Regions from separate parts of the Undibacterium sp. Ji83W genome, predicted to be linked through region 1. Evidence: riboswitches for the same ligand, from Rfam matches in the RefSeq annotation. Region 1 holds a riboswitch; the other holds the start of a gene.
The links. A riboswitch is a leader RNA that binds a small molecule or an ion and turns the genes downstream of it on or off. The one in region 1 is predicted to bind glycine.
Positions count from the first base shown of each region.

Region 1 (15,076 bases):
TTTTTCAGCAAGGCGCGGGCAATTGCTATCCTTTGTTTTTGTCCACCAGACAGGCGTACACCACGTTCACCGAGGAAGGATTGATAGCCTTCCGGCAGTCTTTCTATGAACTCATGCGCTGCTGCCATTTTTGCTGCTGCAATCACTTCTGCATCGCTGGCGTCGGCGCGGCCATAGCGTATGTTTTCCATGGCATTGGCTGAAAAGATGACGGTATCTTGCGGTACCACGCCTATCGCGCCGCGCAATTCATGCAAATTCAGTTCGCGTATATTGATGCCATCGAGAGTGATCCTGCCTTGCTGCGGATCATAAAAGCGCAACAGCATCTGGAACAGCGTCGTCTTGCCAGCGCCGGAAGAACCAACGATGGCGACAGTTTCACCTGGTTGTATTTCCAGGTTCAGATTCAGCAAGGCGGCAGTATTGGGGCGCGAAGGATAGTGAAATTCCAGGCCCTGCAATGACAGCGCCGCCCCTCGGGGGTCATGCTCGGCACGGGTAGGCAAGCTCAGTGCCTGTACTGGATTTTGTATCGGTGATTTGACCTCGATCAATTCCAGCAAGCGCTCTGTCGCACCGGCAGCGCGCTGGGCATCACCCATGACTTCCGACAAAGCACCAACAGCCCCCGCCACGATAGAGGCATACAAAATAAACTGACCCAGCTCACCGCCACTCATGCGACCTTGCATCACCGCATGGGCACCCAGCCACAACACAAAAACAATCGCACCGAAGATCAAGAGGATGGCCATCACTGTCAACAGTGAGCGGGCACGTATGCGGCGCATGGCAGTTTTGAACGCGCCTTCCACCGTGCCAGAAAAACGCTGGGCTTCTATATGCTCATGAGTGAATGCTTGCACAGTTGGCATGGCATTCAGTATTTCGCCTGCAATTGCCGATGCATCAGCAATCCGGTCTTGCGAATCACGCGACAATGTACGTACGCGCCGCCCAAACAGGATGATGGGCAAGACCACCACGGCCAGCATGACGATGATGATGGATGACAGTTTGGGGCTGGTAATGAACAGCATCACCAGGCCACCAAGGAAGAGCAGGAAATTACGCAGAGCCATGGAGATGCTGGTGCCCACCACGGTTTGTATCAGCGTGGTATCGGTAGTCAGGCGCGACAGCACTTCACCGGTTTGCGTGGTTTCAAAAAACTCGGGGCTTTGCGTGACCACATGCGAATACACGGCATTGCGTATGTCTGCAGTCACTCTTTCACCCAGCCACGACACCATATAAAACCTGGCAGCCGTCGCGATGCCCAGCACACAGGCCACGCCAAACAAGGCAATGAAGGTCAGATCCACATGCTTGATACTGCGGTCACCAGCACCAAAACCCAGGTCTATCATCTGGCGAAAAGCATAAGGTATTGCCAATGTGGCACTGGCAGCAACCAGCAAAGCAATACCGGCCAATACAAACTGCATCTTGTATGGTGTAAGGAAGGGCAATAAGCCTTTCAGTGTTTGCAAGCTGCTGCGCTGGGAAATTTCAGCGGCTGGTTGCGGCTTGGGAGGGGACGTTGGGGCGGGAGTGGTCATGCGCAGTCCGGAATAGTGGGCAAGCGTGGGCTAAGCAAATAGCAAAAGGTATAGATGATGATAGGTGAGCCAAAATCAATAGTCCACAACGCTCTTTTTCCAGTGATGAACTATTGATAATATTTGAACTTGCTAAGCTCATGAGCGCGTTTCTTGCCACTGAGTGTAGAATCTGAACACTATGCCACGTTGAAAGCGAACGAATGAAACGCCTGCTGAAATGGAGTCTGCTTGTATTGCTTGGCCTGCTGTTGATCACTATCACCGCAGCCGCTGTCCATCTGTATGGCAAGCGCGTGCAACGCTCAGGCAATCAGGTGCTGACAGGCTTGCAAGCTGAAGTGACGGTGCAATATGACGAGCGTGGCGTGCCACATATAGAAGCAAAAAATGAAGCAGACTTATATCGCGCCCTGGGTTATGTGCATGCGCAGGACAGGCTGTTTCAAATGGAAATGGTGCGTCGTCTTGCCAAAGGTGAGTTGGCTGAAATTCTTGGCCCAAAACTGCTGGACACTGACCGTCTTTTTCGCACCCTGGGTTTGCGCAAACATGCGGTGGATTATGCTGCCAGACTCGATAAAAACTCTCCAGCAGTCAAGGCCCTCAATGCCTACCTCGATGGCATCAATCAATATCAGGCTGGCCATGCAGTGCCGCTGGAATTTGAATTGCTGGGCATACCCAAGCGTCCATTTACTGCAGAAGATACGATCGCAGTATCCGGCTACATGGCCTACAGCTTTGCAGCTGCCTTCCGTTCAGAACCAGTTTTGACACAAATACGAGACAAGCTAGGCGCAGATTATTTGCGCATTTTTGATTTGGCCTGGCATCCCGAAGGTGTCATTAAACCCTTGCAATTGAGCGCGACAGACTGGGACAGGATGAACCGCATCGCAACGACCAGCCAGCAAGTCATGGAAGAATTTGGCCTGCCGCAGTTCGAGGGCAGTAATGCCTGGGTAGTCGCTGGCAAAAATACTGCCAGTGGCAAACCCTTGCTGGCGGGTGATCCACATATTGCTTACTCGGCACCAGCAGTCTGGTATGAAGCGCATCTCAAAATGCCGGGCTTTGAATTATATGGTCATCACCAGGCACTCAATCCGTTTGCACTGTTAGGCCATAACCAGAACTTTGGTTGGACGCTGACGATGTTCCAGAATGATGATGTTGATTTTATAGCTGAAAAAATCAACCCGCAAAATCCCAATCAAGTCTGGGTCAAGGAGCAATGGGTGGAGTTGCAAAGCCGCGAGGAAGTCATCAAGGTCAAAGGAGCGGAAGCAGTTAAATTGCAATTGCGAAAGTCCCCTCATGGCCCCATCATCAGCGATGCCTTCCGGCTAGCCTGGGGTGATGATTTAACAGCCAAGCCCATCGCCATGTGGTGGGCATTTCTGGAAACTGAAAACCCTGTACTTGATGCCTTTTACGAATTGAATCGCGCGGGCACAAAAGATATTGCTGCCCATGCCGCCAGCAATATCCATGCACCGGGTTTGAATGTGGTCTGGGCAAATGCGCAAGGCGATATCGCCTGGTGGGCGGCGGCGAAGCTGGTCAAGCGGCCGACCGATGTCAACCCTGCCTTTATCCTCGATGGCAGCACAGCAGAGGCTGATAAGCCGGGCTTTACTGATTTTGCCGATAACCCGCATGAAGTCAATCCTGCGCGTGGCTTTATCGTCTCCGCCAATCAGCAACCTTTGCCCTCAACAGATTTTGCCATTCCCGGCTATTACAATCTGAACGAACGCGCGCGTCGGCTGGAAGCCTTGTTGTCGCAACCCGGTATCAAGTGGGACACCAAAAACAGCCAGGCTTTGCAGCTTGAAAATAAGACAGCTTATGCCGCGCAGATTTTGCCATCCATATTGCCCATCTTGCGCAAGCAAATAAATGATGCGGACGGCAAACGCCTGCTGGAACAACTGGAAAAATGGGATGGCAGTTACCAGGCAAATAGCTTAGCACCCACCATCTTCAGCCAATTGCTGTATCAAATCATCTATGCAGCAATGGCAGATGAGGTGGGCGAAGTGCAGTTTAAAAACCTCTTGCGCACCCGCGCACTGGATTATGCCTTGCCACGCTTGCTGTCTGATGCAAATTCACCCTGGTGGGACAATCGCGCTACCCCAGCAGTGGAAACCCGTGACGATATCCTGGTACTGGCCTGGCGCGACAGCATCGCGCATTTGCAAAAGACCTTTGGTACGGACAGCAAGCAATGGACCTGGGGCAAGGCGCATACCCTGACGCACAAGCATCCGCTATCTCAACAAAAACCGCTGGACAAGATATTCAACATAGGCCCGTTTGAAGTAGCTGGTGGACGTGAAGTGCCGAATAATCTGGCGGCAGCGATAGGCCCGGCACCATGGGATGTCGTGTATGGACCATCCACGCGACGCCTGATAGATTTTGCCGATGCCTCGAAAGCTTTGGGTATTAATCCTGTGGGGCAAAGCGGGGTTTTGTTTGATGCTCACTACAATGATCAGGCAGCAGGGTTTGCGGCTGGGGCTTATGTGTCGCAGTATTTGAGTGATAAGGATGTTGCTGCTCACACGACTGGTACTCTGATATTAAGAGCAAAGTAATTGAAGGAGTTGACATCCTCGACAATGCCATTTGAGATATTTTTTAAAAATAATGAGCAATCGTACTTTTGCCTGTCTTGACTTTAAGAAGTTGCAGCGCAAGGATCAAAATATGCCAGCCTTTTTTTGCCCGCATTGCGGCAAGGAGAGCATTCGCGTGCACTGGAAACTTCGTGTGCCTTCGCCCAGAAAAATTAAAAAATGGAATTTATTCTGGAGTCGCTACCTTTCAGAGTTGAGACAGTTGAAGGAATTTTATGCTAAGCGAGGTGCAGCTACGCTTTATCTTCCTTTGCTGAATCAGGAGCATCGCCGCACAGATGACTAAGCAGTAATGCTGGTTTTGCCTGCCAGCTCAGGCAGGCAAAAAACTGGGCGACATGATCGCCGCCCAGCAGATGCTGAATAAATCAACTACTTATTTACAGCTCAATTTTGCCAGAGAAGTGCCAGCACCTGCGACAGTTGGCAGTTTTTGCTTCAGACAGGCAGGTGCATCAGGTGTATAGCTATAAGGTATGCCAACTGGCAAATGCGAAGTCGTTACCCAGTCTGTTGCATCACGGCTGGGCTTGGAGTCGCTCGCTACCCACTTGATGCCGTAGGTGTTGAAGTCGGCGGGTGACTTGATATTATTATTGCGCAGTTCCCAATAGCCAATCACATCGCTATCGCGTGAAGTCACAGGATTTTGTGAATTTTCGAAATAGTTGCTTTCGATCAGAGCATAACCTTGCATGCGCACATTGATGCCCGAGGTTTTGATATTGCTATACAGATTGTTATAGATGTGAGTATAGCCACCGCGCTGCAGGGGCAGGCGTGAGCCTACGTTGTTATAATAATTGTGATGGAAGCTGATGTAGCGGTCACTTGCGTCACTGTCGCTGGAACCGATCAAGCCCACTTTGTGATGATCATGAATGTAGTTGTATGAGTAAGTGATGTGGTGCGCACCTGCTTTATTATCCACCAAACCATCAAACTCCAGATCGCCCGCGCCCGGGCATTCAGCAAGAGAGCTGAACAGGGTGTTGTGGTCTATCCAGACATAGCCCGGGAATTTGCCGCTCTGGCCTTCAATGCCTATGGCATCAATAGAACCAGGCAGTAAGCCTATGGTCATGTTGCGGATAATGACATTGGTCGCGCCACCTTTGACGGCGATGCCAAAATTAGCCGCTGAGCCATTGCTACCTTCAATCGTGACATTGCCTTTATTCTTGATTTCGACTATCGCGCCTTTGGCTTTTTTCCATTGTGTGCAGGCATCAGGAATAGTGCGGAAATCAAAAGTACCGTTATAGCGTATCACCAGACCACCGGTACCATTATAAGCATCAAGCGCTGCCTGCATTTGTGCTGCTGTTGTGACGGTTACTGCTGCCACTGTGCCACCACCAGTGACCAGCCCGGCAAAGCCGCCGCTGTGTCCGGCTGGCGCTGTGCCAGAGCCAGAGCCAGGACCGTCATTTGAGCCACTGCCACCGCCAGTATCTGGCGCGCCAGCTGGTCCCACGGCACATTTCTCTTTGGTGTCAGCAGTTGCGGCGACACCAAAGGTGGCGGCAGTACAACTGACATTGCCAGACAGCGATTTGACCACCCATTTGTCTTTCAATCCAAACGATACCTGCAGTGCTTTGTCGCCTACTTTGCAGATGCCGCCTTCATCGGCACATTTGGAAAAACCGGAAGGCCAGTCTGCTGCGTAGACATTACCTGCACTGCCAGCTGCTGCGATGATGGCAAAGGCGATCAAATTCAATTTTTTGTTATTCATTTTCCCTCCGGGTTTTTTGCTTCGTCAGTTTTAAAAAAAAATCGCTTACCCCAAACCTCTGCGCAACTGATCTCTTTTGTATTAAAAGATCTGCTTTGGCATTCAATTTGGTGAAGCGAATATTTGCACAATAGAAATAAAATCGGAGCTAGGGTAACAATGGATGCTGATCATTCCCGTGATTGTTTCCTCTTAAAACAATAGTTACAAATTAACACAGGGAAGAGCGTCAAAATTGATAGTGGTCTGGCTTTGGTTGCTCTTGCTGATCAGGTCTTTGTAGTAAGTTTCGCGTAAGTTTTATAAGTGGTTTTATTGCTCGCAATCTTGTTGCTTTTGTCCTGGCTTGTTGTTTTGCTCATTTTTTTACTATTCCAGCGACTTTTCTGTAAATATTTCCACGCTCAACTATCCAAGCCCTTGCAAGCCTTATATAATCGCGCTACTTGATCGGGAGAGCGCGACGAAAGTTGCCGCCGAAGGGGCTAATACCCAAAAAACTCTCAGGCACAAAGGACTGATCAACGGGGTAGTTAAAAGTTGCCCCAACTCTGGAGAGCGGTAGCGGCACAGCAATTCGCCGGACTACCCACCGAAGGTGCGCGCGGGCAGCAAACATACATGGCTCCCGTAATCTCTCAGGTACCAGGACAGAGGGGTATGCGATTTCAGCGCATGCGGCGTTTATTCGTCGGCATGCGTTTGTTCGTCCCTTCAATCTGGTAGCGAGGCACTCATGACGCAAGCAGCGACATCACTCAAGGCAACTCCCCTCAATGCAGCCCATCGTGCGGCTGGTGCAAAAATGGTTGATTTTGGCGGCTGGGACATGCCCGTCAACTATGGTTCCCAAATCGAAGAACATCATGCAGTGCGCACTGATTGCGGCATGTTTGATGTATCCCATATGTGTGTCGTCGATTTGCAGGGTGAAAATGTACGCAGCTTCCTGCGTGACCTGGTTGCCAATAATGTCGATAAATTGCAGGTAGCGGGCAAGGCCCTGTATTCCTGCATGCTGAAGCCTGAAGGCACGGTCATCGACGACCTCATCATTTATTTCTTCAGCGAAAACTGGTTCCGCCTGGTCGTCAATGCTGGCACCGCAGAAAAAGACATCGCCTGGATGAATGCCCGCAATGCAGAAACCAATAGCGGCCTGACCATTACCCAGCGCCGTGATGGTGCTAACGCTTTTGCCCTGGTGGCAGTGCAAGGCCCGAACGCCCGCGCCAAGGCATGGGAAGTCTTGCCAGAGACCAAAGCTGCCAGTGCAGAAATCAAACCTTTTAACGCAGTCATCGTGGCCGACACTTCCTTTGGTGAAGTCATGGTGGCACGTACTGGTTATACCGGTGAAGACGGTTTTGAAATTGCCGTGTCTGCTGACCGTGTGACTGATTTCTGGAATGCCCTGGTTGCAGCCGGTGTCAAACCTGCTGGCCTGGGTGCGCGTGACACCTTGCGTCTGGAAGCTGGTATGAATTTGTATGGTCAGGACATGGATGAAACAGTCAACCCGCTCGATGCTGGTCTGGCATGGACCATAGACCTGGTCAGCGAACGTGATTTCGTCGGCAAGCAAGCACTGCAAACACAAGGACAGAACGCCCAGTTCCTGGGCCTGATCCTGCGTGAAAAAGGCGGCATCCTGCGTGCCCATCAAAAAGTGGTATGCGCACAAGGCGAAGGCGAAATCACCAGCGGCACTTTCAGCCCCACCATGGAGCAGGCAATTGCACTGGCGCGTTTGCCTATGGGTGTGTCGGTAGGCGATACTGTGCATGTTGTTATCCGTGACAAGCAATTGGCAGCATCTGTTGTCAAACTGCCTTTTGTCCGTAACGGCAAAATCCTGGCCGTATAATTTGATCTGCAGTCAGTACAGCTACTGGTACTGACTACTATTGATTAGCCACTCATTATTATTTAAAACAATTTATTTAACTGGAGCCCATCATGAACGTACCAGCAGACTTGAAATACACCACATCCCACGAATGGGTACGCACAGAAGCAGACGGCACGATCACTGTCGGCATTACTGAATTTGCTCAAGATGCTTTGGGCGATATCGTTTTCGTTGACCTGCCTAAAGTTGGCACAGCACTCGAAGCAGGCAAGGACTGTGCAGTGGTTGAATCCGTCAAGGCAGCTGGTGATATTTATGCACCAGTGACTGGTGAAGTTGTTGCCATCAATGAAGCACTGGCCGATGCACCAGAATCCATCAATGCTGATGCGTTTGCAGCATGGCTGTTCAAACTGAAACCAGCCAATATTGCTGATGTTGATGCCTTGATGAATGCTGAAGCTTACGCAAAAAATATTGCTTAATTAATGCACATAAGGTGGCCTGATGGTCACCTTATTGCTTTGGATTTGCATGATGCAATGAAATCCTTGGCCCCGCATAGCTCCGCCTGATATTCCACGTTACTCTTCTGTACCCCATATACCATGACCCGTCCTTCACTGACCCAACTGGAAGCGCATGACGCTTTCATCGCTCGCCATATCGGCCCTTCTGAAGCAGAACAAGCCGCCATGCTGAAAACCCTGGGCTATGCTGACCGCACAGCCCTGATTGATGCCATCGTCCCGGCCAATATCCGCCGTCACGATGTGCTGCCACTGGCGCAATTCACAGAAGCCAAGTCCGAACAGGAAGCACTGGCCACATTGAAGGCACTGGCGTCGAAAAACCGTGTACTGAAGTCTTTGATCGGTCAGGGTTATTACAACACGCATACTCCTGGCGTTATCCTGCGCAATATCTTTGAAAACCCTGCCTGGTACACAGCTTATACACCGTATCAGCCAGAGATTTCCCAGGGACGCCTGGAAGCCATTTTGAACTTCCAGCAAGTCATCACTGACCTGACTGGCATGGACATCGCCAATGCATCCATGCTCGATGAAGGCACGGCTGCAGCAGAAGCGATGACGCTGATACAGCGCGTAGGCAAATCCAAATCCAATGTGTTTTATGTCGCTGCCGATGTCTTGCCACAGACACGTGAAATCATAGAAACTCGCGCCAAGCCGCTGGGTATAGAAGTACGCACCTGTGCTGGCAATGAAGCGCTGGACAATGATTGCTTCGGCGTCTTGTTGCAATACCCCGGCGTTGATGGTTCCATCATGGATTACCGCGAATACGCGGCAGCCTTGCATGCCAAGGGTGCGATGGTCATCGCTGCTGCCGATTTGCTGGCATTGACACTGATCGCGTCTCCAGGCGAGTGGGGTGCTGACGTCGTGGTTGGTAACAGCCAGCGCTTTGGCGTACCACTGGGTTTTGGTGGCCCGCATGCAGGTTACATGGGTACACGCGATGCATTCAAACGCAGCATGCCTGGTCGTCTGGTTGGCGTGACAGTCGATGCACAAGGTAACAAGGCTTATCGCCTGGCCCTGCAAACACGCGAACAACATATCCGCCGTGAAAAAGCCACGTCGAATATCTGTACTGCCCAAGTGTTACTGGCAGTGATTGCCTCCATGTATGCCGTCTATCACGGCCCTGCAGGCTTGCGCCAGATCGCCTTGCGCGTACACCGCCTGACAGGTGTTCTGGCTGGTGGTCTGAAACAACAAGGTCTGGCTATCGCCAACACTACTTACTTCGACACCCTCACAGTTAATGTCGCCAATGCTGCGGACTACCATCAGGCTGCCCAGGCTGCTGGCTACAACCTGCGCCAGATTAGTGCAACGCAAGTTGGCGTCTCTCTGGATGAGACAGTGACACGTACTGATGTTGAAGCTTTATGGGCGATTTTTGCCAAGGCAAGTGGTGTTACTACAGCACCAGATTTTGCAGCGATAGAAGCTGGCGTCAATGATGCTTACCCGGCAGCGCTGACACGTGGCACAACTTATCTGACACATCCAACGTTCAACCGCTATCACGCAGAACATGAAATGCTGCGCTACCTGCGCAGCCTGGCTGACAAAGACCTGGCGCTGGACCGCACCATGATACCGCTGGGTTCATGCACGATGAAACTGAACGCGACCAGCGAAATGATCCCAGTGACCTGGCCTGAATTCTCCAGCATCCATCCATTCGCGCCAAATGACCAGACCATCGGTTACCGCGAAATGATCGATCAACTGGAAGCCATGCTGTGTGCAGCTACCGGCTACGACGCCGTATCCCTGCAACCAAATGCCGGTTCCCAAGGTGAATATGCTGGCTTGCTGGTGATCCAGGCTTACCACGCATCCCGTGGTGAAGCACACCGCAATATCTGCCTGATTCCATCTTCTGCTCACGGCACCAATCCGGCATCTGCCAGCATGGTGGGCATGGACGTGGTCGTGGTTGCCTGTGATGACAAGGGCAACGTTGATCTGGCTGACCTGCAAGCCAAGGCAGAAAAACACAGTGCCAACCTGGCCGCAGCGATGGTGACTTATCCATCCACGCATGGTGTGTTTGAAGAAGGCATACAGCAACTGTGCGAAATCGTGCATAGCCACGGTGGTCAGGTCTACGTTGACGGCGCGAACATGAATGCGCTGGTTGGCGTAGCCGCACCAGGCAAATTTGGTGGCGACGTTAGCCATTTGAATTTGCACAAAACTTTCTGTATTCCTCACGGTGGTGGCGGCCCAGGCGTAGGCCCGGTTGCTGTTGGTGCGCATCTGGCGAAGTTCTTGCCTAACCAGAAATCGACAGGCTATGTACGTGGTGAAGATGGTATTTCAGCCGTCAGCGCTGCACCATTCGGTTCTGCCAGCATCTTGCCTATCTCATGGATGTATATCGCCATGATGGGTTCTGAAGGCTTGAAGGCAGCGACAGAAACCGCGATCCTGGCAGCGAACTACATCGCCAAACGCCTGGCCCCGCATTACCCTGTGCTGTACAGCGGTCATGATGGCCTGGTTGCGCATGAGTGCATCCTGGATCTGCGTCCATTGACAGATGCGACTGGCATCAGCAATGAAGACGTGGCCAAACGCCTCATCGACTTTGGTTTCCACGCACCTACCATGAGCTTCCCTGTGCCTGGCACTTTGATGATAGAGCCGACAGAAAGCGAATCCCAGGCTGAACTCGACCGCTTCATTGATGCCATGATCAGTATCCGTGAAGAAATCGCCAAGGTAGCCAGTGGTGAATTCGATGCCAAGGACAATCCTTTGAAGCATGCACCACATACTGCAGAAGTGCTGATCGCCAATGAGTGGGCACATGCTTACAGCCGTGAAGTGGCAGCTTACCCGGTAGCCTCCCTGCGCAAGAATAAATACTTTGCGCCAGTTGGCCGTGCCGATAATGTCTATGGTGACCGCAATCTGTTCTGTTCTTGCATACCAGTCAGTGATTACGAATAAGCTTTGACTGCTTTGCGGTAAATTAAAACGGACATGCCTTGCATGTCCGTTTTTTTTAACACTGATTGCGGTTCAGTTATGAGTACTTGGGTTGTACACGATGAAGTGTGGTGAACCTTCAAAACTCTTATCTGCATCTGATAAATGCCTGTGTTCCCAATTTGAGTTTTTACGTTCCATATCATCAGCAGCAGAAAGTATGAAGCTTGCTATTTTCCGTAATTCTTGAGCTGAGGCTAACAGAGTGATTTCTGCCAGCTCATCAGGAACTATGTGTTCTGGCGCCAATTCTGTATTTTTATATCCATAAATTTTCAATGCTTGCTCCAGGCGATCTGATATTTATATGGACCACTATATATCAGAATAATGCACGTTTCAATTCGGCATCAACACAGGAATAGGCGCGTGCGCTGTAATCCCCAATCGCAGCATTTTCGCGAATTGCTCCGCCGCCAAAGGACGGCTGAAAATATAGCCTTGTCCTTCTTCACAATGCTGGGCTTTCAAGAATGCCAGTTGCCCCTGTTTTTCTATACCCTCTGCAATGACTTTTTGCTTCAGGCTGTTTCCCATTGCGATGACAGCGCTGACGATGATGCCATCTCCGCCAGTTTTGTTGGCTCCTATTTCATGTACAAAGGACTGATCGATTTTCAAGACATCAATCGGGAATTGATTCAGATAACTCAGGCTGGAATAGCCAGTACCAAAATCATCAACGGCCAGTTGTATGCCCATGCCTTTCAATTGCTGGAGTATGGCGATGCTGTTTTCTGCATCACGCATCAGGACACTTTCAGTAATTTCCAGTTGCAGGCAACTAGGGGAAAGACCGGTTTCCAGCAAGATAGTGCGCACGGTTTCAACAAAATCCTGGCGTCGAAATTCGACCGCAGAAATATTCACGGCGATTTCAGCTATTGTCAGCCCAGCATCCTGCCATTGTTTGGTTTGGGCGCAAGCTTCTCGCAAGACCCAGCGGCCTAGCGGGATGATGACGCCGCAGTCCTCTGCAATGCCAATAAAGCGTATTGGCGGCACCATACCCCATTGAGGATGGTCCCAGCGCAACAAGGCTTCTGCGCCAGTGATGACGCCGCTTTCCAGATTGATCTTGGGTTGATAGTGTAGAGAGAATTCATTGCGTATCATTGCCAGCCGCAGATTGGCTTCTATGACTTGCCGTTCAACGGCACGCACATTCATTTCTGGCTTGAAGAACTGGTAGTTGTTACGGCCTTTTTCCTTAGCCTGGTACATGGCGGTGTCGGCATTTTTAATCAATGTATCTGCATCAGCGCCGTCAGCAGGATATGAACTGATGCCTATGCTGGTGGTGACATATAGCTCATGACCATTGATACTGTGCGGCGTTGCCAGCGACTTTAATAACTTCTCGGCGGTGAATGCCGCATTTTCTGCAGACTTGTCATCTGTCACCAGTATCACGAATTCATCGCCACCCTGGCGGCTGACCGTATCTGAGCTGCGTACACAGGCGCACAGGCGTTCAGTCACTGATTTTAGCAGCATGTCGCCCAGAGCATGGCCAAGGGAATCATTGATATGCTTGAAATTATCCAGGTCAAGGAAGAGCACGGCCAGATGCGTCTCGCGCCGTTTAGCGAGGCCTATAGCCTGCGCTATGCGGTCATTCAGCAGGGCGCGATTGGGTAAATTGGTGAGGAAATCATGTTGCGCCAAATGTGCCATTTTTACTGCCATGGCCTGGGTCGCCGTAATGTCCCGGAACACCATGACGGCACCGGCGAGATTGCCGTATGAATCGTGGATGGGGGTAGTCGAGTCTTCAATCGCTACCTCGCTGCCATCTCGCCTGACCAGTATGGTGCCGGGCGTCAGTGTCGTCGCGGTATCCTGTTGCAAGACCTGCATGACGGGATTGGCTTTCACTTGCCTGTTTTCACTTTGGATGAGCGGCATGACCGCGCTGATAGTTTTTCCTTGGGCTTCTTCACGCTTCCATAGGGTTATATGCTCAGCGGCGACATTGAGATAATCGATATTGCCAGCCATGTCCGTACCTATGACGGCATCGCTGATGGAATTAAGTGTAATTTCTGCGCGTGCTTTTTCCAGGAAGGCAGCATCTTCAACCGCTTTACGCTGGATGATATTGCGCAGGGATTGTGGTACCAGGTAACTGGAAAAATGACCTCGTGTCAGAAAACCCTGGGCGCCTAGTTCTACGGCTTCCAGTGCCAGAGCATGATCTGTGTCACAGATAGTAAGTATGGGAATTTTTGGGGCAATAGCAAATAAATGCTGGAAGCTGGCTATGCCTTTGCTGTCTGGCAGAAAACAGTCAAGCAGTATGATATCAATAGGCTTGGTTTTGTCTTGCAGGTGTTCAACAGCGCTAGACAAGCTATCTGCAAACACAGTTTCATAATAACCATCGCGGGCTTTTAGCAATGCGTCCTGAAGTGCCAGGGCATCGGCGATAACAGGTGTAACGACGAGAATTCTCTTGGCCATGAGCTGGCTCCTTGTAAACTTTGCAAATAAGGGTAGCCAAAGACTGTCGTGAGGGAGTCGCCAGCCGGTTTGCTATATATCCTTCCTCATGCAAGAGTGTCTCTTGTCATGATGTCTGGACAGAAATTACTTGATGAAAACTTATGCGTCTGTACGATGCCGTACAAAGTGTCTGGAAAGGCTTCATTTCAATGGCTGCATTTTTTCGGGCGAAAAAATAAAAAAAGGTATCGAAAAATCGATACCTTTTTGCCATGTACTGCATTTGAAAAATTATTACTTGTTAATTATTACTCCATCATTATTTCCCTTTATATATCCCTGCTTCTAGGATCACATCATTGCTGCGGAAAATATAAGTGGTTTTGTTTTCTATCTGTTTGGTGACAGGATTATTGTAGCGATAGTCTACCCAGCCCTTACCCTTGCTCTTGGCCAGTGCGATGATTTCCTTGCGATAGTATTTGCCGTCTGCATCAGGCAGGTCCAGCATGTTTTTGCCTATCAGTTTAGGGTTGATAGGGTGGGCTATAACTACACCATCAAGTCCGCGCACATAAAGATAAATTGAGCCATTGATAAACTCTGGATTTTTATTATTGATTTCCTGTACCAAGGCATCTTTACCATTTTTTTGCATGTAAGCCAGCCCTTTATCGACCATGGCGATGGCATCGGCAGGGTTGTCATCAGCCAGGGCCAGGTTGAATTGACCTAGCAGCAGAAATGCCATCAGTAATTTGAAGAGTTTCATTTTCCTGGTCTCCTTATAAGTGTTCAATTAAGTGCTTGCCTAATCATTTAAGCAAGCGTTTCATTTTTATGGGCAGCATTTATGGCAACAGTATGCATGAATTAAGACTAGTGGAGATGTGTGAAAAAAGCAAAGCTTGCATGTCCGAGGGCAACACCTTGCAAAGTTCACATTGTCATAGCGCAATGATGGTCGTTTGGCTATGTGTGCGGGGCACAATCTTTAACAATCATTGCACTGATTAAATGGAAAAAATGTTGCGTTGCGGAAAAAATGTGCAGTAAAATACGCACTTGTTTCCATGTGGCAATATCAAACTTTCCCCAGAACTTACGTCCTTACTCCCATGAAAAAATTACTTCTCGCTACCATTCTCGTTGCTTCTTCTTTCGCTACATTTGCCAGTGAAGTGGCACCAACTGTTGACAAGCAGACTTGCGAAAAACCAGTTTATCCAAAATCCGCCTTGATGAATGAAGAAACTGGCACCGTTGTTTTGTCCGTGCTGGTTGGC
Region 1 is NZ_JBMPOZ010000001.1:418,145-433,220, reverse strand. Features, by position in the region: gene ACO0LD_RS01970 (ABC transporter transmembrane domain-containing protein) at 1-1,565, opposite strand, end outside; gene ACO0LD_RS01965 (penicillin acylase family protein) at 1,769-4,174, shown strand; gene ACO0LD_RS01960 (hypothetical protein) at 4,227-4,502, shown strand; gene ACO0LD_RS01955 (pectate lyase family protein) at 4,593-5,957, opposite strand; glycine riboswitch at 6,399-6,487, shown strand; glycine riboswitch at 6,499-6,621, shown strand; gene gcvT (glycine cleavage system aminomethyltransferase GcvT) at 6,694-7,824, shown strand; gene gcvH (glycine cleavage system protein GcvH) at 7,917-8,294, shown strand; gene gcvP (aminomethyl-transferring glycine dehydrogenase) at 8,418-11,306, shown strand; gene ACO0LD_RS01935 (Imm32 family immunity protein) at 11,379-11,624, opposite strand; gene ACO0LD_RS01930 (putative bifunctional diguanylate cyclase/phosphodiesterase) at 11,685-13,808, opposite strand; gene ACO0LD_RS01925 (cache domain-containing protein) at 14,110-14,562, opposite strand; gene ACO0LD_RS01920 (energy transducer TonB) at 14,909-15,076, shown strand, end outside.

Region 2 (15,076 bases), 450 kb from region 1:
GGCAAAGTTCAGGATGTTTAGTAAAGTAAGAAACACCAATAGCATGATCGCCCGGCCACGCTTGCCAGTCATTTTGCTGCGGGATGAAAGATCTGACGTCTCTCCTTGTTCGAGGGCAATTTGATGGTTCATGATTGGCTTTGGTGTGCCTGTATTAATTTAAGCGAATAATTATTGGTTGAATAACCAATATTTGAATATTATGCGAAGCGCTTGTTATCTGCAAGATAAATTTGGTTGGATAACCAAAAAAAGTAGCAGATGCAGATTTGTTCAGATATGACTTTGTTGAGTTTAAGTAATCAGTTATTTCTGGCTAAACTTGATCTCGCTTAGCATCTTCTCGCTTAGTATCTCATTTAATATTTGGCAACATCGTAATGCTTGTTTTGCAGATAAGCCTAAGCAAAGCATCCTTCATGACAGAACCCGGGAGCATCCTTGAAATTAATCTTTAATTTATTGATATCAACATTTTTAGCCTTGCAGGCCCCGGTCTGGGCGCAAGAGAACAAAGCGGCTCCAGCAGAAGAAGCGCAATACCTGCAAGTTCTTAATGAAGGTGCCAGCCTGGTCAGGTCTGGAAAAATCAAACAGGCTATCCCTTATTTTGACAAGGTGATTACCAGTTATGAGCGAAAATATAAGGGCAGCAAGCAAAAAATATTTTGTGCCCGATCTACTGCTGAGTCCTTGGCTTATTTATTGGAATCGGCCAATCAGAGTAAGAATAGTGCCGTGGTGTTGTCCGCCAACTGGGCTGACGCCTATTATTTGAAGGCCTATGCACTCGTCAGCTTGGGACAATTGGGTGAAGCCAGGCCATTGCTCGAACGTGCTATTGCACTCTCGCCTGGCAATTTTCAATATCGCGCAGAGCTTGGACATGTTTATCAACAAGAGAAAAATTGGCAAATGGCTTTAAACGCTTTCGAGCTGGCTGAGAAAAACGCAGGTAAATACTCAGAACCAGCCACAAAAAATGCCGAGCTAGGCCAGGCTATGCGCGGCAAGGCTTACGTCTTTGTTGAACAAGGCAAGCTGGACGAGGCAGAGCAAGTGTACTTGCAATGTCTGGAGCTTGATAAAAACGATGTCAAAGCGCGTAATGAATTGACTTATGTGCGGGAACAAAAGTCCAAACTCAAGTGAAATGCGTCGTGTTGCTGTGGGCTTGCAGACTATCTGGCCGAACTCCTATCCGGCCAGGTTTGCCCTACAAAACACTAAACCTGCAATTCCTCAATCAGACTAATAATCTCTTTACCGTAGCTTTCCAGTTTCTTGTCACCCACGCCGGATATCGCACGCAGAGCCGACAGGGTAGCGGGCTGCTGGCGAGCGATTTCACGCAGGGTGGCGTCAGGGAAGATGACATAGGCTGGCACGTTATGGGTGCGTGCCGTTTCCACCCGCCACCAGCGCAGCTTGTCGAATACGGTTTGGGCTTTGCTGTCGAGATCGGATTCGGCAAAGTCCTTGGCTGACTGGCGTTTGTGCTTGACGGCTTTCTCGGCTTTTTTGTACTGGCGTAACTGCACCTTGATTTCACCGCGCAGTACCGCACGTGATGCTTCTGTCAGTTTCAGTGAGCTATAGTTTTCATAATCGACGGCGACCAGGCCAAGGGCGATCATCTGGCGCAGCAGGGCGCGCCATTCGGCTTCGCTCTTGTCTGAGCCTATGCCATAGGTGGACAGTTTTTCATGCCGCCATTGCTGCACTCGCTCAGTATCAATGCCACGCAGGATGTCGATGACGTGGCCAGCTGCAAAGCGCTGGTCCACACGATAGACTGTGGACAGGATTTTTTGCGCCGCCACACTGCCATCAAAAGAAACCGGTGGGCTGATGCAGGTGTCGCAATTGCCGCAAGGCTCAGCCTTCTGACCAAAATACTCAAGGATGTGGGCACGCCGGCAATTCAGGGTTTCACATAGCGTGAGCATGGCGTCGAGTTTGACACTTTGCACACGCTTGAAGGTTTCATTGGCTTCTGACTCATCAATCATGCGGCGCTGTTGTACTACATCCTGCAAGCCATATGCCATCCAGGCATTGGCGGTAGCGCCATCACGGCCTGCACGGCCAGTTTCCTGGTAATAGCCTTCTATGCTTTTTGGCAAATCCAGATGCGCGACAAAGCGTACATCGGGTTTGTCTATGCCCATGCCAAAAGCGATGGTGGCGCACATGACGATGCCATCTTCACGCAGGAAGCGCGCTTGGTTACGGCTGCGGTCTTGCAAGTCCATACCGGCATGATAGGGTAGGGAGCTAATACCGTTTTCGTTCAAAAATTCAGCAGTTTCTTCGACCTTTTTGCGTGACAAGCAATACACGATGCCAGCATCACCGCTGTGCTGGGCCGTAATGAAGTCCAGCAATTGCTTGCGGCCATTAGCTTTTTCGACGATCTGGTAGCGGATATTCGGGCGGTCAAAAGACGACACGAACTGCATTGCGTTTTCCAGCTGCAGGCGATGAATGATTTCATCACGGGTTTGCTGGTCAGCCGTTGCTGTCAGGGCAATTCGCGGTACGTTAGGAAAGCGCTCATGCAGCGCTGATAGCTTGATGTATTCAGGGCGGAAATCATGGCCCCATTGCGAAACGCAATGGGCCTCGTCAATCGCAAACAGGGCGATGTTGACAACTTGCAGCAGTTCCAGGCAGCGTTGGGTCAGCAGGCGTTCTGGGGCGATATATACCAGATCAATATCGCCTTCGCGCATCTTCTTTTCCACCGCCAGGATTTCATCAAAGCTCTGGGTGGAATTCAAGAAGGCGGCACGTACACCCACCTCGGCCAGGGCATCGACCTGGTCCTGCATGAGGGCGATCAGTGGCGATACGACTATGCCTACGCCATCGCGTATCAATGCCGGTATCTGGTAACACAGGGACTTACCGCCACCGGTAGGCATCAGCACCAGGGCATCGCCGCCATTGACGACATGCTCAACGATTTGCCCTTGCTGGGAGCGGAAAGCCGGGTAGCCGAAGATGGTCTGCAATAAATGCAAAGCCTGGTCTACTGTATTGTCGCTGGTCCCGGTATTGCTATAGCCCGCTGCTGTCACTGCCGTTGTCAATTCTGTTGTCACCTCAGTTGTCACCAATTAGTCTGCCCAGGTAATCGCGCCAGTGTAGGCGGTGATCAGGATCATGATACCAAAGGCAATACGGTACCAGGCAAACACATTGAAATTATGCGAGCTGATATAACGCAACAACCAGCGCACGCAAAAGAAGGCTGATATAAATGCCGCAACCGTACCCAGGCTGAACATGGGCAAGTCAGCCATCGACAAATCTTCACGCGCCTTGTACAGCGAATACACAGTGGCACCCAGCAGGGTAGGTATCGCCAGAAAGAAAGAGAATTCAGTTGCAGCTTTGCGTGACAGGCCAAACAGCATGCCGCCAATAATCGTTGCACCAGAACGGCTGGTACCAGGGATCAGTGCCAGCGATTGCGCCAGGCCTATCTTCAATGCATCCAGCAGGCTCATATCATCCACGGTTTGTATGCGCGCATGGCTATTGTCGTGGTTGTCAGCGCCTGCATGTTTGCGCTCAACAAACAGGATGATGATGCCGCCGATGATGAAGGCAAGGGCAACCGGTACTGGCGCAAACAAGACGGCCTTGATTTTTTTGGAAAATAGCAAGCCCAGTACGGCTGCTGGCAAAAAGGCGACGATGAGGTTCAGGGCAAATTTGCGCGCCTTGGGATCGCTGCCCAGGCCGCTGACGACGCTGGCGATCTTGGCGCGGTATTCCCAGCACACAGCGAAAATCGCACCTGCCTGTATGACGATCTCAAAGACCTTCACCTTTTCGCCGGTGAAGTTGAGCAAACTCCCTGTCAAAATCAGGTGACCGGTGGAGGAGATGGGCAAAAATTCCGTCAAGCCTTCGACGATACCCATGATGATGATTTTGACGGCGAGTAGTAGATCCATAAAACACGAAAATAATGAAGTTTTAGTCGGGACGAAGCTTAGCATGTCGCCCGCCACACCTGCTTGGAAATTTGCTGGTAATAGACTGTGAATGGTCTTTGAATGACCTGCACCCAAACATGGAAATTATCAATTTTGCCATTGTTTTTGATTTGCCAGATGGCAGTAACCTGCACCTGAAGTACTGTATTTCAGTACTTTATCTAATTTCATTGTCGCCAAACTTATCCATCGCGATACTTCGAGCTGTTTATGAATATGGCTAGATATCGCATGTCCCTGCAACCCAAACGATTTATTGCATTTTGCAAGACTGGCCTTGGCGCCAGTTCGCGTGCGGGCATGGCAGTGGGGATGGTAATCGGGGCGGCAATGGGCTTGGCTGCTTGCAGCACCACCATGCCTGTTCAACCAACTCAGGCCGGGCTGGGTTATGACAGCGGCGAAGCTGTCTTGACTGAATACCGTAGTAACCAGGTCGAAGTCGTGGTGGTGCGGCAGCAATATGTCTGGCGCTTGCCGGACGCCAACCAACATCTTGCCCAGTTTGCCCACCATATTCAGGTAGATGGCAGCGTGCCAGCGCGTTTGCAAGAGTTTGTGGTCACTTACCGCAAATCACCGCGCCAGCAGCGCAGCATGCCGGTAGATAGCGGCGTGATGACCGCAAGCCTGATTGATGAAGTGCAGATCAGCAGAAATGGTCAGTTCCTGTTGAAAGAAAGCATATCGCCCGCGTTTACCGGTGAGCAAAGTTACCGCCGCCTGGAAGCTGCCAAGCTCAGGGTCGGTGATGAAACTTATGTGCTGACGGTGGCAAATGGTTTTTTACACAGGCCCATGTGGCTGGCCATATTTGCGGCTGATGGCAGCCCTGTCTATCGCATCGGCCTGCCGCATGGTCACTGGCAGTTTACTGAACATGCCGACGGTATCTCCATGGTGGATACCTCTGGCTCAGGCAGGCGTTTGTTGATCAGGCCGGAACACTAATGGATAGCAAGCCAGGGGTAGCGCCATTTCGCTTTGCTCTGATTGCTTGCTTATGTATGAATTTGAGTGGCTGCTTTGTGCCTCTACCCATCATCGGCGGCGGTATTGCCTGGGCAGCACGAGACAGCGATGCAGTCAGAGAAGAAGCCTGGAATTACCCTGAATTTAAGGAGAAACATGTGCAAACAGAAATCACCCAACAAGCAGTAAACAAGAAGCGCACTGACCGCAATAATTATTTTGCTGACTTTGCCGACCATGTCCATGTACGCCGCAATACACCTACCAGGATGGGTTCATTTGAATTCAATTTCGTACGCTCAGGCACTGATAATGGTGTGTTGATCCAGGTTTATCATGATGGCCTGCGCATCATGCTGGAACGCATACCCTCCGCCTTTTACATGGGCGAATTGCAAGCCAGCGAAGTGCAGATAGGTGGGCGCGATTACCTCTTGCTGGCCGCTAATTCCCGTACCAGTACCCAGCGCATGTGGTTTGGTATCTTCCGTCATGATGGTAGCAAGCTATATGCCGCCAGCCTGGAACAGTCTGTTGTGCGCGTCAATCAAAATGAAGACGGCATCTCACTGTTCTTTTTGAGCGGTGATTCCATGCGCATCAAGATTTGAGACGCATTATTGCGATCGTCATTGCTGATTTCTAAAGAAGGTTTTAAACTCAGACCACCAATGTTGCTGATGCAGCAGTGATGATGGCCTGAGCCTGCATCTATTAAAACTCTTCCCAATCCTGTTCAGCCTTCGCAGTAGTTTTTCTTTGCGGGATCTGGCGGATTTGTGCTTTGGCTGTATTTGCTGTGTTGCCTGGTCTGCCTGCAGCTCTGGCAATGACTGGCTGGCGTCCGGCATTGACGGGGCGGCTAGCTTGTACCTCCGGCTTTGGTGCCTGTGCCATGATATGGAATTGGGCGACCAGTTCAGAGAGTCTTCCAGATTGCTCGCGCATGCTTTCTGCCGCTGCCGCAGCTTCTTCGACCAGGGCCGCGTTTTGCTGCGTCATCTCATCCATTTGCGTGACGGCCAGGTTCACTTGCTCAATACCGGCACTTTGCTCCTGGCTGGCCGCAGTGATTTCACTCATGATGTCGGCCACATGCTGGACGCTGGTGACGATGTCTGTCATGGTTTGGCCAGCAGTATCCACCAGGCGGCTACCATGCTCGACCTTGCCTACCGAGTCATCAATAAGGTGCTTGATTTCCTTGGCGGCAGATGCGCTGCGCTGTGCCAGGTTACGCACCTCAGTCGCTACCACGGCAAAACCACGACCCTGTTCACCTGCGCGGGCAGCTTCAACGGCGGCATTCAAGGCCAGGATATTGGTCTGGAAGGCTATGCCATCAATGACAGAGATAATATCGACAATCTTGCGTGAACTCTCTTTGATCGAGCCCATGGTTTCAACCACCTGGCCCACCACTTCACCACCCTTGACGGCGACACCAGATGCCGAGATCACCAGTTGGTTGGCCTGACGGGCGTTGTCCGCATTTTGCCTGACTGTGGATGTCAGTTCTTCCATCGACGAGGCGGTTTCTTCCAGTGAGCTGGCTTGTGATTCTGTACGCGACGACAGATCAGCATTGCCAGAGGCAATTTCAGCCGCTGCCACATTGATGGTCTCAGTGCCATGGCGTACATCACCAATGACGTTGCTCAGGCCAGTGTTGATGCCGTTGATGGCATGCATCATCTTGCCGATTTCATCATGCAGTTTGATTTCTATGGTCTCACTCAAATCGCCTTGCGCCATTTTTTCAGCAACTGCCGTGGCCCTTGCGAGCGGCCTGGTAATCGAGATAGTCATCAGCCAGGCGCAGAGTATCGACAGCATGGCGGCGATCAGCGACAGGGCAATCAAAAGGATGCGGCTGGTTTGATAGGTCTGCTGGATTTCAGCTGACATGTCGTCAATCTGCTTGCGTTGCAAGCTCAGCATTTCTTCTATTTTTTTGACATACAGCGCAGCTGCGGGAATAAAGCCTTTTTCCAGGGCTTCGTTGGCTTCTTCGACTTTGCCATCTTTTTTCAAGGTAACAACGGTGTTACGGGTATTCAGGTAAGCCTGGCGCTGTTCACCGATTTCTTTGAAGAGAGCGACTTCATCGGGGCTGGTCATATGTTCAGCAATGGCTTTTTGCAACAAGCCAGATACGCGGGTGGACTCTTCCTGTTCTGCGGCAAAGAAAGTTGCCAGCGACGGATCGCTACTTCTGGCAATTGCCGTTGTGCGGCGCACGCCGGTGTGAATATTGCGGTACCAGTCACTCACCAGGCGCTCGGTCGCCAGTGGGTCTTTCAATAGATTATCTGCTGCCGCAGCAACGGTATTAAGTTTGATGATAGCGACGAGGGTAGTCACAAAGAACAGAGCAAGGATGAGTACAAAGCCCAGGCCTAAGCGTTTGCCCACCGAAAGGTGTTTAACTAGAGAGGTCATAGATTTTCTATTTGTTGTCGTAAGACAAATTGAAAATGCAGACCCCTATACTGATGTATGGTGTGGCGGATGGCCTGCATCATAAAGATTGGAAATATAATTTCCATGCGGCAATTATACGTTGAAGTTATAAGCTAAATGTATGAAGTTTGTATGCTTTTTATGCAAATTTTTATAACAATTGTTGCATCTGCTATAGCTAAATCTTATGTGGCCGCATGTCATGAGGTTAGCTTGACCAGGACATGGTCAAGATTTGTTAAGTACAGTCTAGACGAAAATTTACAAAAAACCATCCAGATATTCAGCCGCGCCAACATGCTTTTTTGGCTTGCTTAAAAGGCATGTTAAACGGGCCTTGGTCGTCAGGACTGTGTCTTGTTTAGCAAGTAGAGCAGTATGGCTTTTTGCACAGGCAAGAGTAAGTTTTTTTGCTGATAACCTGTAAAACCTGCGTAGCTGACCGGGTCAAGGGCGATTTCTTTGCCTATGGAAAATGGCGGCGTTGGCAAAAACTTTGGACTACCCATTTGCTCAAGGTGTGCGGTTGTCAATGACCATTCTGCATTGTCATAAGTGCCAGGCCAGCCATCAGTGATGACAATATCGAAGCTGGAAGAAATCGATGAGGTATAGCTGACGTGAGGCTTTTCTTCATGAAAAGCAGCTTCACATATCTGGGTAATCTGAAACTCCATCACTGACGCCAGTTCATGCCAGGACAGCATGACATTGCTGGGCGGCCCCCACAGACATATTCGCGCTTGCCTTATTGGAGCGATTTGCTGGTTCACATAATAAGCATCCGTCAACACCTCACAAGGATGTCCCAGGCTGGACAGCGCATTGATGACAGGGCGGCGGCTATCACTGGCAAACTGCGCGAGGCGCTCGTGATTGCGTTCACGTATGACATAGACATCGTAAAAGTCATCCAGGTAAGCCGCAAGGTCAGTTGTTCTTTCTGCCGTCTTGAGCAAATTGGGCAGTTCAATAAAACTCAAGCCCAGTTCCTGAAATGCCTGTATGAAACTGGTGCGGGTCCGTATACCATTTCCTTCAAAAGACCAGGCGACTCTTCCCTGGATTTGCATATCGGCTTGCCCGACCATGTCCCAGATATTGGTGATATCGTTCGCGGATAGATCAGAGATCTGAATCAGGTTCATACAATATTGCCTTGCGAAAAAGCCGGTGCTGTTGCCAGTTCAAGCTGCGTCAGGAAAAACATGGCCTGCTCGCGATTCTCACCACACATATCAAACGAAGGCTGCAAGCCTGCACAAACTGCTGGCCGGTCTGGACGTCCAAAAATTTTACAAGCCAAATGTTCGTCGAGTTGTATGCAAGGCACACCTGCGGGTTTGCCGTTGGGCATACCAGGTATGGCACTGCTGATGGACGGTGCTATGCAGCAGGCGGCGCAACGGGGGCGGCAGGAAAAAGAAGTACTCATGTACGCATTTTAATGGATGCGGATGTTGTCGCGCCAGCATAAAAAAGCATCAAGAAATTTACCAGGCAGGCGGGAGGTATTAAATGCACAAGCTCCCGCCTGCTTTTTATACAATTTACTGCATCACTATTTCAAATATCAACCACTGACATTCATGCGCTGTGTATGTGTCCACTGATGATCATAGTCGGACACGGCAGAGCCATAGGTTCTGTAAGTTTTGCCTTCGCCTGGCCATGGGTTCATGATGTAGATGTAGTTGCTGCCGTTATACACTTCATAGCCTGTGCCGACCATGATATGGCCGCCGCCATTGGTCCAGCCATAGCGGATGACAAAGGGGCGGTTGGCATTGATGTCATTGACCACCGTGTTCCATGACGATGCATAGCTATAGGCAGTATTTGACACCCCCCAATGTGCCAGGATGTTTTGCACGCTGCCGCCGCTGCCGTACATGGAGTTAGGCTGGTTGGCGTTGCTGTTCCAGTTAAAATTGGTATTGCCACAGGCGTAATTCAGGCCATAAGCCCAGTTCACGATCTGGCACTGGCTGGGATTTTGATTGTAGAAGCTCAGCAATGCCTTGCTGCTGCCTGCCCAGCACCACTGGCTATGCTCTTGCGTGACCAGCGGCACATTCAATGCACGGTATTGCGCATAAACGCTGGGTATGCCCAGCATTGCTCCCAAGACGAATATGAGCTTTAACAGATTTTTTTTCATGATATCTCCGTATTTATTGTAGGTATATTCAGATGGTTGCTGGTTTAGCGGAAGCTGTCGATATTGCGTTTGACACTGACACGCAAAGGTTCAAGAATGTCGCTTTGTTCCAGCAAGCCATTGTTGGCAGATTGTGTGCCAAGTTTTTCACTGCGCTGTTGCAGCAGCAAAGTCTGACGTGCTGAATGCAGGGGGGCAAAGCGGGCACGTGCATCGGTAGGCGAAACTACTTCCAGAAAATCCGACATGGCTTGATAGACACGGATAAAGCGCAAGTTGGAGCGTGTGCTATTGCCGTGTACGGCAATAGCTGCATCGACGTCCTTGGCCAGCACTGCGCCACCATACGAAGTTACACCCCAGCGCCCGTTGTTTTGCCGCAGTGTTGCCAGACCTATCGGTGTGTCATTGAGGGTGATGACAAAGCGCCATTCGCCGGTTGCTTTTGCCATGCTGCGCAAATCACCACGGCCATTCATGACATCTTGCGGCGGCAGGCTATAGACTGGAAAACCATAGCCTATCTTGGCATCCTTGAGGTCTTGCACATCATTGACTTCGAGCGGGAATTCAGGCGGCAAAGTGCCGCCGCGACGCTGCACATTGAACTGCACAAACTCGGCAAAATCGCGTTGCGCAGCAGCACTGACCAGACGTGCCTGATCAGTTGTTCCACCAATATCGCTGGTCACATTTTGTGCCAATAGTGAAGGGCTGGCGACAGCACAACTGATACTGAGTATCAAAGCGGCCAGGGTGGATTTTTTGAATCTTGAAACAGGGTGAAAATGCATGATGATTTACTCCTTGGTTAAATTTAGACAATAGCTCGCCCATTCAAGCGGACTGGGCGGCTTGAAACACGGCATGGCTGGGCATGCCGGACAACATTCCCGCGCAAACGGGAATAGGGGATCAGCTTATAGAGCGGTTCAGAACTCTATAACCAGAATTTTTATTAGAAAGAACTTGAGCTGGTCAGCGTCAATAATGAATGTGACTACACTGCGGTCGTATATCGTGTGAGAGAAAAAGACTTGTGGTGATACTGAGATCATCTTTGTAGTTAGGGACATCATGGCTGGCTGCGTGCTGAGTATCGCGCATGCTGTTGAACACGGTTTTGCAATCAGTGTAGAACCCGGTTTTATAGATGGACAGCGCGCAGGCGGCCGCCATCGCGGTGACAGTGTCACCGTTCAAATGGATGAATTTCATGGTATGCAGACTCCAGACGTCAAAGGGATGTCCGTGCGCAGTTACGCAACGGATACCCCCTCTGTCCTGGACCTGAGAGATTTCGCCTGCGCCTGCTGGTAAGGTCGCAATGCTTGCTCCTTCGGTGTGCCTGGCGACGTAGTCAGGCAGCTCTTCAGAGTTGGCGGAACTCATTTCATAAATAATAATGAGGTGCGCTTGATTCATAAGGCTGTCAGCCTTATGAATCAAACCCTTCGGGAACTGGTGATTTGGGCGCATTGCTGTGTTGTATTGCTTGCCAAGGCATGAGCCTTGGCCGCACACCACGCCTTGCACTGCATCCCAAATCGCCTTGTTCGCACCCACCCTTATTCATGAAATGAGTTCCAATGATAACGGTCCCTTTTGCCTGAGAGTTTCCGGGGCGGTTGCTCCTTCGGCGCTGTCCTTATTTGACAGTCTCTCCCGATATCATTTTTTTCGTAATGTGCTCAACCTGTTGTACAAGTTGTAGAAATGAGCATAGTGCACACATTACTCATTTGCAAATCATTTTTGATGTCAAATGGTTTATTTTTCTGTTTTCATGGAATCTGTGATTTGTATCCCACATGAGTATCTGCGTTTGGCTTTTACTTGACTGTCAGGCTATGATTGCTGAATATTTCAATCACCTCACCATCCATGACTCAGCAATTGACTGGCAAATCCCGATTAAAAGAATGTTCAATTTTGCGTGAACTCAGCCTGGCCTGTGCAATGGCATTGGGCTTTTCTGCCATGCACGTCCATGCACAAATCAAACCCGCCGCGCAGGATGCTGTCAATGACAAAGTGAAGGAAAGCGCCTGGCTGTCTGATCCTGCATTGACACAGTTGGTGCAAAAAATGGTGGAAAGCCGTTTCATGCCTTATAAGGTGGTGGGGCAAAAAAGTGACAAGGACATGCTCAGCTATAAAGCCTACTTCCATCCCTTCCCCAAGGATATGGAGAGATTTTATTCTTACTGGGGCATGACGGCAGAATGGTATATCGCCCGCAAAAACAGCATGGTGCAAGAGGGCTATCAAGAAATCTGGCACCAGTCTTTTCGCGATGCTGGAAATACCGAATTGCATCAGGCTGTGTGGATGAAGCGATCAACAGAAAATCCTGAACTGCAAAAACTGGGCAGCAATTATGCTGATGAAGAACATGAGCAAAACATCCTGGTTGGCATGCTGTGGCGCGGCGAATTCAAAAAACTCGATATTGCACTGGATAGCGCGTTTGCACAAAACAAGGCTGGCAGGCTGAAGTCAAATACCCTGTATAAGCGTTTTGGCACTTTGTCGCGGTTGGACAAAGATTTTCAAAAGCAGTTTGACGTCTGGGTAAAATCCAGCATGTATGGCTATGCTTATCTGGCACGCGGCATGTTCTTGCAGCAGCAGGCATGGGACGCTCGTGGTGATAAACTGGCCGCCGAAACCAGTAAAAAACAGTTTGCTGATTTTCATAAATTATCCAGCGTGGCAAGGGTAGACCTCACCAAAGCCAATGAAAAAATCAAGTCTTGCGCTATCTGCGCAGGTGAATTGATAGTCAATAACAGGGCACTTGGCATTAAGGAAGGTGACAACGCCTTGCTGAAAAACGCGCTGCAATATGACCCCAAATTGTATTCGCCAGTGTATGCCTATCTGAGCAAATTGCTGCCTCAATGGGGCGGTTCTTTTTCTGAGATGGAGACTTTCATCGGCAACATCAGAAAGACCACGGGTGATGAAATACTGGTGGATGAATTGAAATCACGCCTCTGTTATTACCAGGGCATCGCCATTTACCGCGAAGACCAGGAAGGTGCACGCATCTGGTTTGAACGTGGCCTGACCAGCCAGCCCTATCAATTGCTGGTGAATGAACTGGCCCTGCTATATGCCAAAAAGAACAACCACAAACAAGCCATCGTCTTGCTGGAAAAGAGCATGGCCAACGGTAATGAGTGGGACATCTACACCCTGGAAGCCCTGGCGCAGTCTTACTTTGCCCTGGGTATGCAGGCCAAGGGTGACAAGCTCATCGCCAAACGGGATGAGGCTGTAAGGCGGTTCAAGAATGGGGAGTAGAGCGCTTTTGTAGATAGAACCTGAGGATGGAGACTTCTGCCTCCCCAGGGAAAGATTTGTGGCACAAAGCCAGGTTTTATGAACCCCGCAAATCTGCCATCAAAAAAATTTTCCCGCCCTCCAAACAACCGCCACCGCGCAGCTATCAGTTAAAATCTACATTGCTCCATCCAGAAGAATTTCTCCAGTGCAATTAACCCGGCGTTTCACTCTCCTACCCGCTTACACAGCACTCATGTTATGCCTGTGCATGCTGGTGGCCTGCGCACGCAATGAGTCGGTGCAAACGCTGGAGCAGCGTGACCTCATGCGCCTGGTGTTCAAGGGCTGGGATATCAATGACGACAAGGACATCATCAGGGCACCACAGTTAAAGGCCGAGTTGCCAGCCTCTGTTCCCACGACGACCCAACTGGCATTGCGCATGCATGCCTTGCATGTACAAAAACTCGATGCAGATACTGCGGTCTTGCTGGTCAAGGGTGAACCATTGGCATCGGGTTTGCCTAACCTGATTGCCGCTTACTGGTTCAAGCGCCGTGCCGAAGCATGGTCACTGACCAATCGTCAGGATGTGGTTGAATGGCTGGCAGCCAATGGGCGTATCAGCAAGACCAGCATGGTGGAATTATTCCCCGGTGACTTTGCTATGGCAATAGAACATAGCCATGTAGAAAAAAACGAAGTGCATGTATGGCTGCGCTTGTTGCGCATAGAAGCAGACAAGATCAGCCCCATGCTTGATAAGGACAAGGATGTGGATCTCGTCAAACATGTGGAGAGCGGCCCGGAATGCGAAAACATGATGCGCCCAGGTAAAGGCAAGCATCCGCGCCTGCACCTGCATGAAAATGAACAAGACCCACCACATTGCTATGACTACCTGGCCAGGTGGGAGCTGGCCCCCGGCATCGCCGCACCAGGCCCGCTCATCGTCGAATTTGCAGGCAAGACTTACGGTTACCGCCAGGTCAGCCGCATGACCGACAGTGCAGGTGAACGCACCAACAGCTATGACTTCGTCATCACCGCACAAAAGGGCAAGAAGAAGCTGGTGTTTGATGCCGATACGCAGAAGTATGTCGTGGTGAATGACAAGCCGGTCAAAGCCAAATAGGCGCAGTGAATCGCAGTGAAATCTATGGGCGACCTGCGGCTACCCAGGTAATCAACTCATCGAGCGCGCCTTTCGCCTTGACGGCCTCATCATGATTGATCATCGCTGCCACTATCCATTGCTGGTCATTGATGTCCCGCACATAGCCTGCAATAGCCACCACATCTTTCAAGGTGCCGGTCTTGATGCGGGCGCGCAATTCTGCCGGACCACCTTTGAGGCGACGGCGCATGGTGCCGTCCATGGATGCGACCGGCAGGCTGCTGGCAAATTCTGCATACCAGTTACTACGTGCAGCCGCCTGCAATAAACCAGCCATTTGTTGCGGGCTGATACGCTCCACGCGTGACAGGCCAGAACCATTTTCCAGCACCAGCCCGGCATCATTGATGCCCTGCCTGAACAACCATTGCCGGATGCGTGCGTCCGCTGCCTGCAAATTGCTCATGCCCTGTTTGTTGGCAGACTCTGCGCCCAAAGTCAGGTACAGCATGCGCGCCATGACATTGTCAGACTGCTTGTTGATGATGCGCAGGATATCGGCCAGCGGTTCGGACTGGCGCTCAGCCAATACCATGGCCGAGGCAGGTGTCTTACCATCGCGCACTTCACCCTGCCAGGTGCCGCCCATTTCTTGCCATAGTGCGCGTATCAGGTGCGCGAGATACTGGTTGCGGTCAAGGATATTGATATTGTTCATGATCTTGCAACGCTTGGGGAAACCGCCACTGAGTGTAATCTCCAGGCCAGCTTTGGTGGTCTGGCGTACAGGCTTTTTGCTGGCTGGCGCATTCGGGTTATCTGTCTCGGGATCATCTGCCATATTGTTGACCATCTCGATGACAGGCGGCTGCCATTCCGTTTCCCAGGCAGAGCAGGGCAGTTCATTGAAGTGCAGGTGATTGACGATCTTGACCTTGTCCAGCGGCGTGTTAAGGCGTGCCTCGATTTTGTCCGATGTTGATTCAAGGGCGATGCTGCTCAGGTTGCTGTTGACCAGCAGTGCATCGGGTATGACGTTGTAATAAGCATCGGGGAATTCAT
Region 2 is NZ_JBMPOZ010000001.1:867,041-882,116, reverse strand. Features, by position in the region: partial or broken gene ACO0LD_RS03995 (MFS transporter) at 1-45, opposite strand, end outside; gene ACO0LD_RS03990 (tetratricopeptide repeat protein) at 442-1,152, shown strand; gene recQ (DNA helicase RecQ) at 1,227-3,083, opposite strand; gene ACO0LD_RS03980 (undecaprenyl-diphosphate phosphatase) at 3,123-3,968, opposite strand; gene ACO0LD_RS03975 (hypothetical protein) at 4,221-4,961, shown strand; gene ACO0LD_RS03970 (hypothetical protein) at 4,961-5,593, shown strand; gene ACO0LD_RS03965 (methyl-accepting chemotaxis protein) at 5,697-7,424, opposite strand; gene ACO0LD_RS03960 (ornithine carbamoyltransferase) at 7,790-8,593, opposite strand; gene ACO0LD_RS03955 (YkgJ family cysteine cluster protein) at 8,590-8,880, opposite strand; gene ACO0LD_RS03950 (C39 family peptidase) at 9,019-9,606, opposite strand; gene ACO0LD_RS03945 (hypothetical protein) at 9,651-10,400, opposite strand; gene ACO0LD_RS03940 (hypothetical protein) at 10,591-10,824, opposite strand; glycine riboswitch at 10,876-10,992, opposite strand; glycine riboswitch at 11,193-11,284, opposite strand; gene ACO0LD_RS03935 (tetratricopeptide repeat protein) at 11,461-12,915, shown strand; gene ACO0LD_RS03930 (hypothetical protein) at 13,103-14,032, shown strand; gene dacB (D-alanyl-D-alanine carboxypeptidase/D-alanyl-D-alanine endopeptidase) at 14,055-15,076, opposite strand, start outside.
Region 2: another riboswitch for glycine. It lies ahead of ACO0LD_RS03940 (hypothetical protein); the one in region 1 lies ahead of gcvT (glycine cleavage system aminomethyltransferase GcvT).